Regions from separate parts of the Micromonospora polyrhachis genome, predicted to be linked through region 3. Evidence: riboswitches for the same ligand, from Rfam matches in the RefSeq annotation. Region 3 holds a riboswitch; each other region holds the start of a gene.
What was found. A riboswitch is a leader RNA that binds a small molecule or an ion and turns the genes downstream of it on or off. The one in region 3 is predicted to bind cobalamin.

Region 1 (5,570 bases), 7.0 Mb from region 3:
CCATCGCGCCGGTGGTATGCGTGCAGAACCCGTACGGCATCGGGTTCCGCCGGCATACCGATGACCTCCTGCGCGCCTGTGGTGCACAGGGCATCGCCTTCGTACCCTTTTTCGCCATCGCCGGTGCCGGCCGTGAGGCGGGCGCGAGCAGCACGGACCGCACCGAGATACTCGACATCGCCCGAGCCCACGGCACGACGGCTGCGCAGGTCCGGTTGGCCTGGACGTTGCAGCGTGGCCAGCACGTGCTGGCCATACCGGGTACCGGTAACCCCGAACATCTGGTCGCCAACATCGCGGCGGGCGCGCTACGACTCTCCGCGGATGAGATGGCCTGCCTCGATTCGCTTGCGGTTGACGCCTAGGGGCAGGGCACGGCGGTGAGGACCTGCCGAACGGTGAGGACCTGCTGGACTGGGAGATGACCTTGCCCGGGTGGGGTCGACGGACCCCACCCGGCGTCCCCGGTCAGCCCAGGGCCAGGCGCAGTCCCAGGCCGATGAAGGCGACCGTGCAGATCCGGCTGACCCGTCGGGACCAACGGTCGGTGGAGACGCGACCGGAGAGGCGGCCGGCCAGCATGCCCAGGCCGATGTCGACGGTCAGCTGCACCAGCACGAACAGCGCACCGAGGGTGACCAGTTGCGCCGTGACGTTGCCGGCGGACGCGTCCACGAACTGGGGGAGGAACGCGACGCTGAACAGGATCATCTTCGGGTTGAGCAGGTTGGTCATGAGCCCCCGGCTGAAGGCCCGGCGCAACTCGGCGTTGGCCGGTCCGGCCAGGTCGGTACCCGGCTGCGGACTTCGGCGTAGTGCGAGCAGGCCGAGCAGAACCAGGTACGCCGCACCACCCCATCTGATCGCGGTGAACAGCACCGGCGAGGTGGCGATCACCGTGGCCAGTCCCAGCACGACGGCCAGGACGTGGATGGCCTCGCCGACGGCGACGCCGACCGCGGCGACGACTCCGGCGCGGACGCCGTACCGGGCGGCGTTGGCCAGGACGAACATCATGTCCGGTCCGGGCGTGATCATGAGAAGGGTGATCGCGGCGAGGTAGCCGACCAGCACACTGGTGGAGACGGGGCCCACGACTCAGCCCTCGGTGGTGTGCTGGAGGAGTGCCTGCCGTAGGGTCAGCCGGTGCTCACGCCGGATCCGGGCCTCCCGGTAGCGGCGCCGGTCGTCGTCCGTCTCCGGTAGCAGGGCGGGGACGGCACGCGGCCGACCCGCGTTGTCCACGGCGACCATGACCAGGTGCGCGGTGGCTACCGTGTCGGCCGGTACCGCCCGGTCCCACCGATCGGCGGTGACCCTGACGGCGACCTCCATCGAGCTACGGCCGGCCCAGGTGATCCGCGCGTCGACGTGTACGACGTCGCCGACGCGTACCGCCCGCAGGAAGGCGGTCTCATCGATGGCGGCGGTCACCGCCGGACCATCGGAGTGCCGGGCGGCCACGACGCCGGCAACGGAGTCGATGAGGTTGAGGATCCGGCCGCCGTGGACGGTACCCATCAGGTTGGTGTGGTGCTGGTCCATGATCTGCGACAGGGTCAGGTGCGAGGCCGAAGGCGGTCGGCCGTCGCCGACGTCGGGCGGGGAAACGATGGTGGTGGTCACAACTACAGTCCGTCCCTCGAGAACCGAACCGTCGATCCCCGGGAGGCAGCGGCCTGCCACGTCGCGGCACCAGCCGGCCACGGCGCGTCGTCCGCCCGGCCCACCCGCGAAGCCGACGGCTGCGCACACGGGTTCGTGTACGCAGCGCGGGCAGGTCTTCGGACTCGCGGGCATCGCATCGGAGACAGCCTCCGATGGCGTCCTACTGGCCGTCGCTTCCCAGACGTGCTTCGTCCAGTGCGTCTGACGGCGGTCGTTCCCGCTCACCGCTGCGGGGCAGTCCCGGACTCTCACCGGGTTCCCTCTTACGCCGCCCGAGCAGCCAATACCCGGGGCGGACCAGCGCCGTGGACGAGCATAGCCGGCCGGGGACGGGCCAGCGCGCAGGTGTCCTGCGGATCGTCACCAAGGCTGCCCCGCTTTGGTCGCGCTAGCCTCTGGTGGCGCTAGTACTGCATGACGCAGTAGACGACGACCGGGTCGGTGAACCGATACCAGCGGTTCCATTTGTAGTCGCGGGTGCACTGGCGGTCGTTGGCGGCGCCGGGAACGATGTCGATGATGTGGACGGTGCCCTTTGCCTTGCATTTCGACGCAGCCACGATCCAGCCGTTACCCTTCGGGAACTTGTAACAGTAGAAGCGCACCAGGTGTAGTTCCAGACACAGTCGATAGCCATCTTCGGTAATGTATGCGGCTTTGGGGTTTGCGCAGTCGTTCCGCTCGTAGTCCACCGAGAGCACCCGGTAGGTGCCACGAGTGCCGTTGCAGTTGCCGACCCCCTGGAAGTCGCCCTGCTCGCTGACAGCGATGCACTGCCCGATCTTCGCCGGCGGGGGCGGCGGTGCCTTGGTTGTCGGGAGTCGGTTCGGCGAGTCCGTCTCCGTCTTGGACGGTGTCGGGTAATTGGTCCTTCGCGGGGTGGGCGAGGTCCACGGGTCAGTATCACCGGTCGCCTGATTCTGCCGGTCGTCCTTGGCGTTGAAGAAGGCCACCGCGGCCACCGCGATCCCGCAGGTTCCCAGTAGGCACAGTGCCAGCACCCCGGCGATCACCCCGATGATGAGGGGGCCATTGCGCTTCGGAGGCATTGGCGGTGGTAGCGGGGTGCCCGGTCCCGGTGGAAGGACGCTGGGATCTACGGACCACTGTGTCGTGTCCGGATCTGGCGGAATCGCACCCGGCGGCTGGGGCACACCCGGCGGCGGAGGGGTCGTCACGGGCAGAGTCTCACATAGACCGACCGGAGTGTGCCAACCAGCTGTCCCCACCGTACCGGGCCAACCGTCGACCCATGACAGCCACCACCAGCAGGGACACCCGGAGCGAGAGGGCGGTCTCGGTCATGAGCACGGAGGGCCGTGCGTCCAGTGGAGGGGTACTCCCGCCCTCCGCGTAGCCGTTGAAACCGAGCCGGGTCCAACGACCGGTGCTTGCCTCGACGCGCAGGTGTCCCCGTACGTCGCCGTCTCAGTCGCGGGTAACGATCCGGGCTCGGGCATGTTGCGGATGGCCGGCGAGCGGGTCGCGGCGTACGGGCTAACGAAGTCGGAGGATCGGTGGGCCGACGATTGAACTTTTCTTGACAAGAAAATATGTCGGTGAGAAGGTGGTGGCATGTTCGACATCGCAGTGATCGAGGAGCCGGCGGCGGCGGAGGCATCGCTCGACCCGATCCGGGCGCGGTTGCTCGCCGCACTCGCCGAACCAGCCTCGGCGACGATGCTCGCGGCCCGGGTTGGCCTCGCCCGCCAGAAGGTCAACTACCACCTGCGAACACTGGAGCAGCACGGCCTGATCGAGCTGGTCGAGGAGCGCCGAAAGGGGAACGTCACCGAGCGCGTCATGCAGGCCACCGCCGCGTCCTACGTGATCTCACCAACCGCACTCGCCGCCGTACGCCCGGATCCGGCCCAGGCACCGGACCGGCTCTCCGCGCGGTGGCTACTGGCGATCTCCGCCCGACTCGTCCAGGACGTGGGTGCGCTGATCAGCGGCGCGGACCGGGTCAAGAAACGGGTGGGGACCTTCGCCCTCGACGCCGACATCCGCTTCGCTTCAGCCAGCGACCGGGCGGCCTTCGCCGAGGAGTTGGCCGCCACCGTCACCCGCCTGGTCGGCAAATACCACGACGAACAGGCCTCCGAGGGGCGTACGCACCGGATGGTGATTGCCCTGCATCCGAGTGTGAGCCCACCGAATCGTACGCCCGATTCCGAGAAGCCCTGACCGGGTCGTCAGCCCTGCCCGATCCGATCGACCGGATAGGCCAGCCCACCGACACAGAGAGGTGCCACCATGGGACACCCGTTTGAACTCGGCAAGGAAATCGAACTGTCCGCCACCCCGGAGGAGGTCTGGTCTGCGATCGCCACCGGTCCGGGCATCGACTCCTGGTTCATGGGACACAGCGAGGTCGAACCGCGCGAAGGTGGTCGGCACCGGTTCGCCATGGCCGGCGAGGTCGAGGACGCGACGGTGACGGCCTGGGAGCCCGGGAAGCGGTACGCGTACCAGACCGAACCAGGACCGGATGGCACCTTCATGGCCATCGAATACCTGATCGAAGGCCGCGACCAGGGCAGCACCGTGCTGCGGATGGTGCACAGCGGCGTGCTCGGCGACAACTGGGAGACCGAGTACGACGCCCTACGTGTTGGCTGGGACATGTACCTCGGGACGCTAACGGCGTACCTGGCGCACTTCGCTGGTCGTACCGGAACCCCGGTCACCGCGTTTCGGCCCGGTGCCGGCGATCCCGACCAAGTGTGGGCGGCGGTGACCAGCGCGTTCGGGCTCACCGGCCCTGCCGTCGCGGGGCAACCTGCCCGGCTCGAACTGCCTGGACTGCCACCAACCGGCGGGGTTGTGGACCTCGTGGAGCTGCCGACCTACTTCGGCGTACGGACCACCGACGCCCTCTACCGGTTCATCCACTCCGGTCCGGACCGAGGCAACGTCCTGGTCGTCGGGCACCACATCTTCGCCGCCGATGCCGACCCGGCCGGGACACGGCAGGTCTGGCAGGACTGGTTGACCGGCCTGCCGGTCGGCTGAGCCGGCGAACGTTCGCCGATCGCTCCCGGGAGGCGGTGGCCGGCCCGGCCACCGCCACGCGAGACGGTCAGTCGAACCGTGGTGCGTCCGCCGGCTGTGCCGGACCGTGGTAGATGGAGTTGTAGAGCACCGGGAAGGCGGCACGTGGCCAGCTCCGGAAGGTGATCTCGCCGCCCGCGATGGTCACCTGGCCCTGCCCCACGTCGAACGACACGACGTTGGCCAGGCCGGCGAGGGCCTGCTGGCCATGGGCGTACCCGCTGGCCAACAGCTCACCCCGGGTCGGATAGCTGGCCGCCACCCGGGCCCCGGTGCCGGTGACCTGGTAGGCGGCGTTGTTGTAGAACCACACCGGCCACTGTGCCGGCATGCCCCAAGCCGCCGGAGTGGCCGGGTCGAAGGTGTTCTGCACCAGCGCGCCCGGCACGTTGAACTGATCGCGGTTGGTCGGTACGACGTTGCGGATCGGCAGGTCGAGCAACTCCCGCGCGGTGTCCGCCCCGTCGCCGATGGCGACCAGGTTGCCACCGCCCTGGACATACGCCCGCAGTTGGGCCCAGCCCGCCTCACCGACCCCGCGTGCCCAGGCGAACTCCTGCGGATGACGGGCCGGGTCGAGCCCGGTGACGATCCGTTGCTTGGTGACGCCGTCGGCGATGACGATCGTGTCGTACCGGGACGCGAGCCCACCGCCGGTGTAGTCGTCCGCGCTGACGACCCGGTAGTTGACGCCGTACTGGTCGAACATCCACATCAGCCAACCGCCGGGCATGTTGTTCGCGCCCCGGATCAGCCCGACCCGGGTGTTCGGCTTGAGCTGGAAGCCCTTCACCCGAGGGGTGCTGTCGGTGGCGAAGACCGGTACGCCGGTTTCGGCCGAGACCCGG
Region 2 (5,570 bases), 330 kb from region 3:
TACGTGAAGGTCTTGGCCGCGCGCGCCTTCATGTCGGCACCGCCCTCGGACCAGTAGACGTTCCGAGCCTCCCGCGGGATCACCGTGCTCATGATTCCGCTGCCCAGGCCGTACAGCAGGAACAGGTACATACTCATCCGCTTGTTGAACTTCGCGGCGCGGTCCAGCTTGACCGGGTCGGCCCACGACGGCAGGGTGTTGACCCTGTTGAGGTAGGCGGTGAGTTCGGGGGGTAGGCCGCTGGGCAGCGGGTCGCCGTTCCTGCTCCACGACTTGAACGCCTCGTTGACGGCTGGGACCTGGTTGTTGTCCAGCAGTGAGACGAGGAGCGGGTCGGTGTCGTCGTCCCAGACCTCCCACGGGTCGGTGACCGTGTCGGTTCCGGCGATCGAGTTGGCAGACGACCATGCCCACGCCTTGGGGGTTTCCGTCGCAGCAACCAGACCCAGCGCAGCACCGAGGGTCAGGACGCTCCTTCTGCTGAGATTCTGCATTCGCGCTCCTACCAACGGTAGGCCGGATATCGCCTTGAACACCGGCTTATGCCTACGGTACGAGCTGGCTTCAAGTCATCCGGGCATGTGATTTCCTATTAACATAGAGGAGCGCGACTCGACCGGCAAGAGGCATGTTCGAGGCCGAGTCACATCCACGAACTTCGAGCCGAAGGTGCGGCTCGGCAACCCGGAAGGGCCAACCGGAGCGGTGGGTGTCTCCGACACCAGGCGACCGGCATCGAGTTGAATCGGGGCCTGGCGACCAACCAGCAGCCGGGCTGCCGGTCAGCCAAAAATGAGGACCGGCTTGATCGCGGTCTTGTCGCGCATGCCGGCCACCGTGTCACCGATGTTCTCGAACGGGAAGGTGGCCCACATCGCGTTCTCCGCTGGGCACCTCCCGCGAGCTGCCGACTGGCCGGCAGCTCGCATCATGTGCCGGCCAGTCGGCACATGATGCGTTGACGAATCAGCCCTCGGACGCCAGGGACTTCTGTGCCGTGCTCAGCAGCCAGCAGGGCGGGAGGGACGAAAGAAACCTGTCGTACCGGCATTCGCCGTGCTCTTGGGCCTCTTCACCTGCCCCGTGCCTCCTGCCACACGTGATCACGTATACCTTGCCGGGTTAGCCAGATCCTCAGCTCGGTGACGTTGCCGTCGTCGAGCAGGGTTGGGTCGACCGTGGTGCGCAACTGGTGGGCGACGTGGGAGTCGAGCAGATGGCGCAGACTTCGCAGTGCGGGGCCCGCACTGTTGGGTACGCCGGTCACATCGTCGTACGCATCTGGGGATGCCTTGATGTCGAAGCCCACCCAGTCCACCAGGCCTTGGTCCAGGATCTGTCCAAAGCGGCGCGGGTAACCGCCGCCGGTGTGCAGGCCCACCGTGTAGCCGAGGGTCCGTACCTCGTGCATCGCCTCGGCAAGACGCGGCTGCAGCAGCGGCTCACCGCCGGAGAAGACCACACCGTCCAGCAGGCCCTGGCGACGGGCGAGGTGGGTTGTCACCGTTTCCCATCGCACGGCCGGTTCGGCGCGCGGGTCGAGCAGCTCCGGATTGTGGCAGTAGCCGCAACGCCAGGGGCAGCCCTGGCAGAAGACGGTGGTGACGAGGCGGCCCGGCCAGTCGCAGGTGGACAGCCGGGACCAGCCGCCAATGCGGATCACGCGGGAACCGCCACCTTCTCCTGGAAGTGCACCCGCTCGGCATGCTCGCCCTTCTTGCCGATGTTGAAGGAGGAGACGGGACGGTGGTAGCCCATGACACGGGTCCACACCTCGCAGTCTCCGCCGCACGTCGGACAGGTGGTGTGCTCCCCAGCCAGATAGCCATGTTCGGGACAGATCGAGAAGGTCGGTGTCACCGTCAGATAGGGCAGCGAGAACCGCTCCAGTGAGCGGCGTACCAGGGTGCGGCACGCGGCCACGGTGGAGATCCGCTCGGACATGTACAGGTGGAGCACCGTGCCGCCGGTGTACCTGGTCTGCAGTTCGTCCTGCCGTTCCAGTGCCTCGAACGGGTCGTCGGTCCAGCCCACGGGTAGTTGCGAGGAGTTGGTGTAGTACGGGTTCTCGTCGGTGCCCGCCTGCAGAATCCGGGGGAACCGGCGTCGGTCCTCCTTCGCGAAGCGGTAGGTGGTGCCCTCGGCCGGGGTCGCCTCCAGGTTGTAGAGGTGACCGGTCTGCTCCTGGAACTCGACCATGCGGGTTCGTACGTGGTCGAGAAGCCGCACGGCAAGAGCATGCCCCGCCGGGGCGGTGATGTCGTACGCGTCGTGCGTGAAGTTGCGGATCATCTCGTTGATGCCGTTGACGCCGATGGTCGAGAAATGATTACGCAGCGTACCCATGTAACGCTTGGTGTAGGGAAAGAGGCCCTCGTCGATCAGATCCTGGACCGTGACCCGCTTGATCTCCAGGCTGTCGCGGGCGAGCTCCAACAGCCGGTCGAGGGCCTCTAACAGGCCCTGCTCGTCACCCGCGTACAGGTATCCGAGGCGGGCGCAGTTGACGGTGACCACACCCAGGGAGCCGGTCTGCTCGGCGCTGCCGAACAGACCGTTGCCGCGCTTGAGCAGCTCGGTGAGGTTCAGTTGCAGGCGGCAGCACATCGAGCGGATCATGCCGGGGTCGAGGTCGGAATTGATGAAGTTCTGGAAGTACGGGAGCCCGTACTTCGCGGTCATGGCGAACAGCCGCTCGGCGTTCTCGCTCTCCCAGGGGAAGTCCTTGGTGATGTTGTAGGTGGGGATCGGGAAAGTGAAGACCCGACCGGTCGCGTCACCCGTCGTCATGACCTCGATGTACGCGCGGTTGACCAGGTCCATCTCGGCCTGCAGATCCCCGTAGGTGAAGTCCATCTCCGCACCGTCGATCTCCGGTGCCTGCTCGCGAAGGTCCTCGGGGCAGGTCCAGTCGAAGGTAAGGTTGGTGAACGGCGTCTGGGTGCCCCAACGGGATGGCACGTTGAGGTTGTGCACCATCTCCTGCATGCACTGGTGCACCTCCTCGTACGTCATGGAGTCCTTGCGCACGAACGGCGCCATGTAGGTGTCGAAGGAGCTGAACGCCTGGGCACCGGCCCATTCGTTCTGTAGCGTGCCGAGAAAGTTGACGATCTGTCCGACCGCCGAGGAGAAGTGCCTCGGTGGCGCCGAGTCGATCTGACCGGGCACCCCGTTGAAACCCTCGGTCAGCAGGGTGCGCAGGGACCATCCTGCGCAGTAACCCGAGAGCATGTCCAGGTCGTGGATATGGAAGTCGCCTTCGCGATGGGCGCGGCCGATGGCCTCGGGATAGACCTGGTCGAGCCAGTAGTTGGCGACCACCTTGCCAGCCGTGTTCAGGATGAGTCCCCCGAGCGAGTAGCCCTGATTCGCGTTGGCGGTGACCCGCCAGTCGCTACGGTCCAAATACTCGGTCACCGAGTCCACGGCGTTGATCTGTGTCACGTCAGCCCTCCCACGAGGCGGTACGGAGAAGAGACCTCACCGCGCCCAGATGCGCGGGAGGTGCCGGCAGGTATCGGGCTCGGACCGTCATGCGGCCGCTCACCGTTGCGGGGCAGCCCCGGATTCCCACCGGGTTCCCTGTTGCCTCGACAGGCCTATACGACTGCCTGCCGAACCGACCGCCAAAACACTACACCTGGGGGTTGAAGCGATAAGCCGCCGCAATATGTTGAGTGACTTTCGACCTTGAGGGCAGGACTTAGGTCCCGTGATCCACCCGGAGCACATTTCCACAGAGGACCTCACCCGCAGTCAGACCGAGCGTTCTCGCTGCCAAGCAGTAGAAGTAGACGGTGCTGTGTGGTTCGTATGGGAGCCGAGCTACTCACATGGAGCGGTGGAGAGACGAGCGGGGCGGTCCAGGCCGTACCTGTGGATATCCCTGTGGTCGTCCACAGGGTGCACCTCGCCGGTTGACCACAAGCCGTGCTGGTTGCCTACAGTGATGCGCGTTTCAGCCATTCGTGAAGGTGAGGGTTGGCTGGTGGGTGACAAGGGTTCGGTGCAGGGGTTGGCGTTTGAGCGGTGGGGTGTGCGGCCGACGTCGGCGCACGCGCGCTTCACCGAGCCGGGGTGGTCGTACGAGGAGCGGGTCGGCCGGGCTTGCCCTCGCTGCGCTGGCGCGCTGCACAGCTTCCGCAAGCCGTACGAGCGGGCGGGTCGGACGCAGCGGTATGTCGCATTGGTGTGTCCGGGGTGCCCGGCGACGTTCACGCTGGCCGACCTGGGGGCGAGGAAGTACGACGATGTCCGGCAGCCGGTGTTGAGCAGGGCCGCGCAGGAGACTTCGACGGCTTCGGCAAGGCCCTTCAGGCCGTCGGCGGCGGCCGGAGAGGATGCTCAGCGGGCGCTGGTGTTGCAGTTCTGGCGGTCCGTGGAGCTGTTCGATGCGCAGAAGCTGGATCCGCCGAATCCTCGGGAACGCCGATATGAGGTGCGGCCGGGGCAGCATCTGCCGTGGGAGGCTGGGCACCCGTTGGGCCGAGAGGCTATGCGGAAAGACTTGGTCTGGCGGCATTCCGTGTACGGCGGGGTGTTCGAACTGGACCGGCTACACGGGACATTGGAGCGGGTATTCGGCGACTCGGGACCGGATACGGATGAGCGTGCGCCGCGCGGCAACAGTGCGCTGTTCGCTGCGGCGGTGACTGAGGATGGCCGGTTGCTGCTGGGGTCGCTGGTGTTGTCGACGGCCGCGTGGGCGGTGGGACGGGTGCGGCGACCCGGGCCAGGTGCCTCGGGCTGGCTGGAGGGCTTCGATGCGGCGGCGAACCAGTTCGTCACGGCGGCGTGCGAGATGGTGGCTGCCGCTGAGGACGATGCGGTAGCGCAGGCGTTGGCCGAAGAGGGGGTGGTGGTGAGCCGCCCGGTGGATCAGGCGACTCTGTTGGCCCTGGTCAGCCTGGCCGTCGGGCAGTTGGGCGTGGCCGACGTGCTGGCTCCGGCAGGGCTTCGCGTGCACAGCGAACGCGTTGGGCGGAAGCGGGCGCACGACGTACAGGTGGATTTCCTCAACAGCTTCTATATGAATGACCTGGCCCAGGTCGCCGACGCGGTCGCCGACGGCGACTATGGACCCGCGCTGGCGGACTTCCTGACTCCCAATGACGCGCTAACGAGGATTCGCCGACGCAATGTAAGAGATTCCGACGTGCAGGACGCGTTGCTGGAACAGCTGGCACCGACGCGGATCCCCGTCGGGCGGTGGCCTGCCAAGGTCAGCCATCCGCTGGCGGCAAGCCAACAGCTGGCTATCAATGCAGTGATGGATCGGCTCGGCGGGCCGGGCGGCGTCTTCGCCGTGAACGGGCCGCCTGGCACAGGCAAGACCACCATGCTGCGCGACCTGGTCGCCGCAGTAGTGGTGGATCGGGCCGTACGGCTGACGGAGTTGCCGGATCCGACGGCGGGGTTCGGCGAACAACGGCTGGCGTGGCGCACTGAGCATTGTCAGCGGTGGATTCGGCCGCTGCGAGCCGAGTTGGCCGGCTTCGAGATGGTGGTTGCCTCGGCGAACAACGGTGCGGTCGCTAACGTCACCCGGGAGATCCCGCAGCGCAAGG
Region 3 (5,570 bases):
GCCGCCGGCCGGAAACGCGCCCCACTGGTGTTGCCCGGCGTCTCGCTGTGCCTCGCGCCGACCCGTGCACAGGCCGAGGAACTGGCGAACGAAAACCAGCCGGGCCCGACGTCACCGGCGCACGTGCGGCACTGGACGATCGTCGGCACCCCGCAGGATGCTGTGGACGAGATCCTCCGCCGCGCCGACGCCGGTGCGATCGACGGCGTGATCGCCCTGCCTGCGGCGTCGTGGGGCTCGCTGCACCTGTTCACCTCGGAGGTGGTCCCCGCCCTCGCGGCCGCCGGACGGTTCCGTACCGCATATTCCGGCACGACGCTGCGCGGGCACCTCGCGGAGGGGATCTGATGCGCCCGACGTCACCCGTGATGCGTCCAGCGCCGCCCTCGCCGCCGAGACCGCCGTCCCGCCGTACCGTAAGCACGCTCGCCAGCCGCCTTACGGCGGCCGGTTCGACGGCGGAGTTCTGGGAGACCATCGGGCGACGCACGCCGATCGTCGAGGATGCCGCCGGCGGCGGGTGCCGGGTGACGTTCCTGTGGCGCTCCACCGAAGCGGCAGCCGTCTACGTGACCATCAACCGGGTGACGCACGACCTCGACGACAGTCGCATGCAGCGAATACCGGGCACGGACGTCTGGCACGCCACGTTCCGGCTCCCCGCCGACTGGCGCGGGTCGTACACGGTGCTCGAAACCGACGTGGCGGGGGACCGCGCCCTGCACGAGCACGAACCCCGGTGGGCGATGCGTACCATCCGCGAGGAGGGCGTCGTCGATCCCCGTAACCCGGCGCGTACCCGTACCCACGGCGGCTCGACCGCGTCCGTGGCGGAACTCGACGCCGCGCCGCGGCAGGCCGCACCTGCGGATGGACCGTCTCCCCGCATGCGGCAGCTGGTCGCGCCCTCCGGTCGTACGGTGTGGCTCTCCCCGCCGATCGGCGACGACGGCGCTTCCCATCCGCTGGTCATCGTGTTGGACGGGGAGGTGTGGCAGGCGTCCGGCTACGCCGTGGCTGCCACCGACCGGCTCGTCGCGGCAGGGACGATCCGTACGCCGTTCGTCGCGATGGTGGAGACCGGTGCGACATCGCCGCGACGGATGTCCGACCTCAGCATCGACGGCACCATGAGCGACGAGATAGCCCTGAGCCTGCTGCCGTGGTTGCGCGATCAGATGCCGGTGAGTGCCGATCCGCGCGACGTCGTGGTGACCGGGGAAAGCCTGGGCGGACTGACGGCGCTGAAGACCGTGTTCGACCATCCGGCGGCGGTGGGATCGGCGCTCAGCCAGTCGGCGTCGCTGTGGCAGCACGACATGCTCGGGCGTGCCGCAACCGCAGCCCCGGTGCACCTGTTCCTCACGGTGGGCGCGTTCGAGGGGACGCTTCTGGAACCGCACCGCCGGCTACGGGAGGTACTCGCGACCAGCCCGCACACCGTGACGTACCGCGAGTTCCAGGGCGGGCACGACATGGCGTGTTGGCGTGGGTTCTGGGAGGACGGCATCGCGGACCTGCTCGGACAGCCCCGACCATAGCCCTTCGCTGGTCGTTGGGAGCTGGATGCTCGGGTGGTTGATGGACTCAGCGAGTTCGTGATGGGTTGTCGCCGCCGTGGCTGGAATTGAACATGACCGACGGTGGGCGACGGCATTCCTCGATGCTCAAGTGCCGCAGCGCTACGACACGCCCGGCACAGCATCTGGTGTTGTCATTCCTTGGGTGTGCCCATATATAGTGCTACCCGTAGCTGGTTCGACTACCGGTTCGGTGGCCGAGGCAAGAGGGAACCCGGTGTGATTCCGGGGCTGCCCCGCAGCGGTGAGTGGGAACGACCGCCGTCAACGAAGCACTGGACCCGCAGGGTCTGGGAAGCGACGGTCAGTAGGCATGAGCACGACGCCCACGAGTCCGAAGACCTGCCAGCGCGCCACGCGTGGGTACGTGTGGCGGTCGAAGGCCGCGTGGGACGGCCGACGCCTTCAGCCGGGCCGGCACGGTACGTGTGCCGTAGGGAACCCGGTGGCGTCCTCCTGCGCGTCCGTCGACCTTGTGGACAGGCGTGAGGAGGGGGAATGACGGTGACACGGGATGATGCCGCGTCCGATCAGACAGTGTCGGAGCAGCGTCGGCGGGTGATGCAGGTCCGTAAACGTAATGGCGACCTGGAGTCGGTCGACGTCAACAAGATCGTCAAGGCGGTGGAACGCTGGGTCGCCGACCTGGAAGAGGTCGACCCGCTGCGGGTCGCGACCAAGACGATCAGCGGCCTGTACGACGGGGCTACCACAGCGGAGCTGGACAAGCTGTCAATCCAGACGGCGGCCGAGCTGATCGGTGAGGAGCCGCAGTATTCCAGGCTGGCGGCGCGGCTGCTCGCGGCGTTCGTGGACAAGGAGGTCCGCGGTCAGGGGGTGGCGAGTTTCAGCCAGTCCATCCGGTACGCGCACGGTCTTGGCCTGATCGGGGATGCGACCGCCGCTTTCGTCGCCCGTAACGCGCGCAAGCTGGACGACGCCGTCGACCCGGATGGCGATCTGCGGTTTGAGTACTTCGGACTGCGTACGGTCGCGGATCGGTACCTGCTGCGGCACCCGGAGTCTCGTCTGGTGGTAGAGACGTCCCAGTACTGGCTGTTGCGGGTCGCGTGCGGGCTGTCGCAGACGCCGGGTGAGGCGATCGACTTCTACCGTCTGATGTCCAGCCTGGCGTATCTGCCCAGTTCGCCGACCTTGTTCAACTCCGGCACCCGGCACACCCAGATGTCCTCCTGCTTCCTGGTGGACTCTCCCCGCGACGAACTCGACTCGATCTACGAGCGCTACCACCAGGTCGCCAAGCTGTCGAAGTTCTCCGGTGGCATCGGCATCGCCTGGTCCCGCGTCCGTAGCCGCGGTGCCCTCATCCGCGGGACCAACGGCAAGTCGAACGGCATCGTGCCGTTCCTCAAGACGCTCGACGCCGGAGTGGCGGCCGTGAACCAGGGCGGCCGGCGCAAGGGCGCGGCCTGCGTCTACCTGGAGCCGTGGCATCCGGACGTCGAGGAGTTCCTGGAGTTACGTGACAACACCGGCGAGGACTCCCGGCGTACGCACAACCTGAACCTGGCCAACTGGATCCCGGACGAGTTCATGCGCCGGGTCGAGGCAGACGACGACTGGTCGCTGATCGATCCCACCGACGCGCCCGAGCTGCCCGACCTTTTCGGCGACGCCTTCGACGAGGCGTACCGGGCGGCTGAGAAGAAGGCTGTCCGGACGGTCAAGGCCCGGGACCTGTATGGGCGGATGATGCGCACCCTGGCGCAGACCGGCAACGGGTGGATGACGTTCAAGGACGCGTCCAACCGGCTGTCCAACCAGACCGGAGCGCCGGGCAACACGATCCACCTGTCCAATCTGTGCACCGAGATCCTGGAGGTGAACAACGACACCGAGACCGCGGTCTGCAACCTGGGCTCGGTCAACCTCGGTGCCCACCTCACCGCCGAGGGCATCGACTGGGAGAAACTACGGGCAACGGTACGCACCGCCGTGGTGTTCCTCGACCGGGTGATCGACATCAACTACTACCCGGCCGCGCAGGCGGCGGCGTCCAATCCGCGTTGGCGGCCGGTCGGGCTCGGACTGATGGGCCTGCAGGACGCGTTCTTCGCCCTGCGCCTGCCGTTCGACTCTCCGCAGGCCCGGGAACTGTCGACCAGGGTGCAGGAGGAGATCCTCCTGACCGCCCTGGAGACCTCAGCCGGGCTTGCCGAGCGGTTCGGCCCCCATCCGGCCTACGCCGAGACCCGTGCGGCCCGCGGTGAACTGCACCCCGACCTGTGGGGTGCCGAGCCAGCCCAGGTCGACCGGTGGGCCGCGTTGCGATCGTCGATCGCGGCGCACGGCCTGCGGAACTCGCTGCTGGTGGCGATCGCGCCGACCGCCACGATCGCCTCGATCGCCGGCTGCTACGAGTGCATCGAACCGCAGGTGTCCAACCTGTTCAAGCGCGAGACGATGTCCGGAGAGTTTCTCCAGATCAACACGTACCTCGTCAATGAGCTGAAGCAGCGAGGGCTGTGGACGGCGGCGATCCGGGACCAGATCAAACGGGCGGATGGATCGGTGCAGGGAATCTCCGACCTCCCCGTCGAGGTACGGGAACTGTTCCGCACCGCGTGGGAACTGCCGCAACGGGCCCTGATCGACCTGGCTGCCGCCCGCGCACCGTTCATCGACCAGTCCCAGTCGCTGAACCTGTTCATGAGTGCGCCGACCATCGGCAAACTCTCGTCGATGTACCTGTACGCCTGGAAATCGGGACTGAAGACCACCTACTACCTGCGGTCCCGTCCCGCGACCCGCATCCAGCAGGCCACCGTCGCCGTCACCCCGGCCGCCAAGCCGATCGTCGCGGTGAGCGACGAGGAGGCGCTGGCCTGCTCCCTGGAAAACCCCGAAAGCTGTGAGGCCTGCCAGTGACCACCATTCCCGAATCCCGCACCAGCACCAGCACCACGATGGGGGAGCGGCACATGCTGCTCGACCCTGGCATGGATCTGACCCTCCGGCCGATGCGCTATCCGCGGTTCTTCGACCGGTTCAAGGACGCCATCAAGAACACCTGGACCGTCGAGGAGGTCGACCTGCACTCCGACCTCGCCGACCTGGCCAAGCTGTCCCCGGCCGAGCAGCACCTGGTGTCCCGGCTGGTGGCGTTCTTCGCCACCGGCGACACCATCGTCGCCAACAACCTGGTGCTCAACCTCTACCAGCACGTCAACTCCCCGGAAGGCCGCCTCTATCTCTCCCGTCAGCTGTACGAGGAGGCCGTGCACGTCCAGTTCTACCTGAACCTGCTCGACACGTACGTGCCCGACGAGAAGGAACGGTTCGCGGCGTTCGCAGCGGTGGAGAACATCCCCTCGATCGCCCGCAAGGCCGAGTTCTGCTTCAAATGGATCGATTCCCTCTCCGAACTGCGTGAGCTGAGGACTCGCGAGGACCGGCGGGCGTTCCTGCTCAACCTGATCTGCTTCGCCGCCTGCATCGAAGGACTGTTCTTCTACGGCGCGTTCGCCTACGTCTACTTCCTGCGTTCCCGGGGAGTGCTACACGGCCTCGCGTCGGGCACCAACTGGGTGTTCCGCGACGAGTCCATGCACATGGCCTTCGCCTTCGACGTCGTGGACACCGTACGCGCCGAAGAACCGGACCTCTTCGACGCCGACATGGAACAGCAGGTCAAGGACATGCTGGCCGAAGCCGTCGAATGCGAGGTGCAGTTCGCCGCCGACCTGCTCGAACAGGGCGTATCCGGGATGTCACTGCCCGACATGCGGGAATATCTACAGCACGTCGCCGACCGGCGCCTGGCCATGCTCGGCATCGAACCGATCTACGGCAGCCGCAACCCGTTCGCGTTCATGGAACTCCAGGACGTCCAGGAACTGTCGAACTTCTTTGAGCGGCGGGTGTCCGCCTACCAGGTCGGCGTGACCGGCTCGGTCAGCTTCGACGACGAGTTCTGATTCGCCGGCATCCTCTGATTCGACGATGTCCGCTGACCGGAGAGGCCGGTCT

Region 1: it holds a riboswitch for cobalamin, as region 3 does, so the genes downstream of both, FHR38_RS31015 (acyl-CoA thioesterase) here and FHR38_RS00210 (ribonucleoside-diphosphate reductase subunit alpha) in region 3, are expected to answer to the same signal.
Region 2: it holds a riboswitch for cobalamin, as region 3 does, so the genes downstream of both, FHR38_RS01380 (ribonucleoside triphosphate reductase) here and FHR38_RS00210 (ribonucleoside-diphosphate reductase subunit alpha) in region 3, are expected to answer to the same signal.

What each region holds. Positions count from the first base shown of each region.
Region 1 is NZ_JACHJW010000001.1:7,019,629-7,025,198, reverse strand. It holds gene FHR38_RS31025 (oxidoreductase) at 1-365, shown strand, start outside; gene FHR38_RS31020 (LysE family translocator) at 469-1,095, opposite strand; gene FHR38_RS31015 (acyl-CoA thioesterase) at 1,099-1,545, opposite strand; cobalamin riboswitch at 1,759-1,985, opposite strand; gene FHR38_RS31010 (hypothetical protein) at 2,073-2,681, opposite strand; gene FHR38_RS31005 (ArsR/SmtB family transcription factor) at 3,244-3,855, shown strand; gene FHR38_RS31000 (SRPBCC family protein) at 3,925-4,683, shown strand; gene FHR38_RS30995 (M14 family zinc carboxypeptidase) at 4,751-5,570, opposite strand, start outside.
Region 2 is NZ_JACHJW010000001.1:371,197-376,766, forward strand. It holds gene FHR38_RS01370 (oxygenase MpaB family protein) at 1-494, opposite strand, end outside; gene FHR38_RS01375 (anaerobic ribonucleoside-triphosphate reductase activating protein) at 1,073-1,663, opposite strand; gene FHR38_RS01380 (ribonucleoside triphosphate reductase) at 1,660-3,447, opposite strand; cobalamin riboswitch at 3,496-3,640, opposite strand; gene FHR38_RS33040 (DEAD/DEAH box helicase) at 3,992-5,570, shown strand, end outside.
Region 3 is NZ_JACHJW010000001.1:40,658-46,227, reverse strand. It holds gene FHR38_RS00220 (LLM class flavin-dependent oxidoreductase) at 1-348, shown strand, start outside; gene FHR38_RS00215 (enterochelin esterase domain-containing protein) at 348-1,541, shown strand; cobalamin riboswitch at 1,738-1,944, shown strand; gene FHR38_RS00210 (ribonucleoside-diphosphate reductase subunit alpha) at 2,079-4,469, shown strand; gene FHR38_RS00205 (ribonucleotide-diphosphate reductase subunit beta) at 4,508-5,518, shown strand.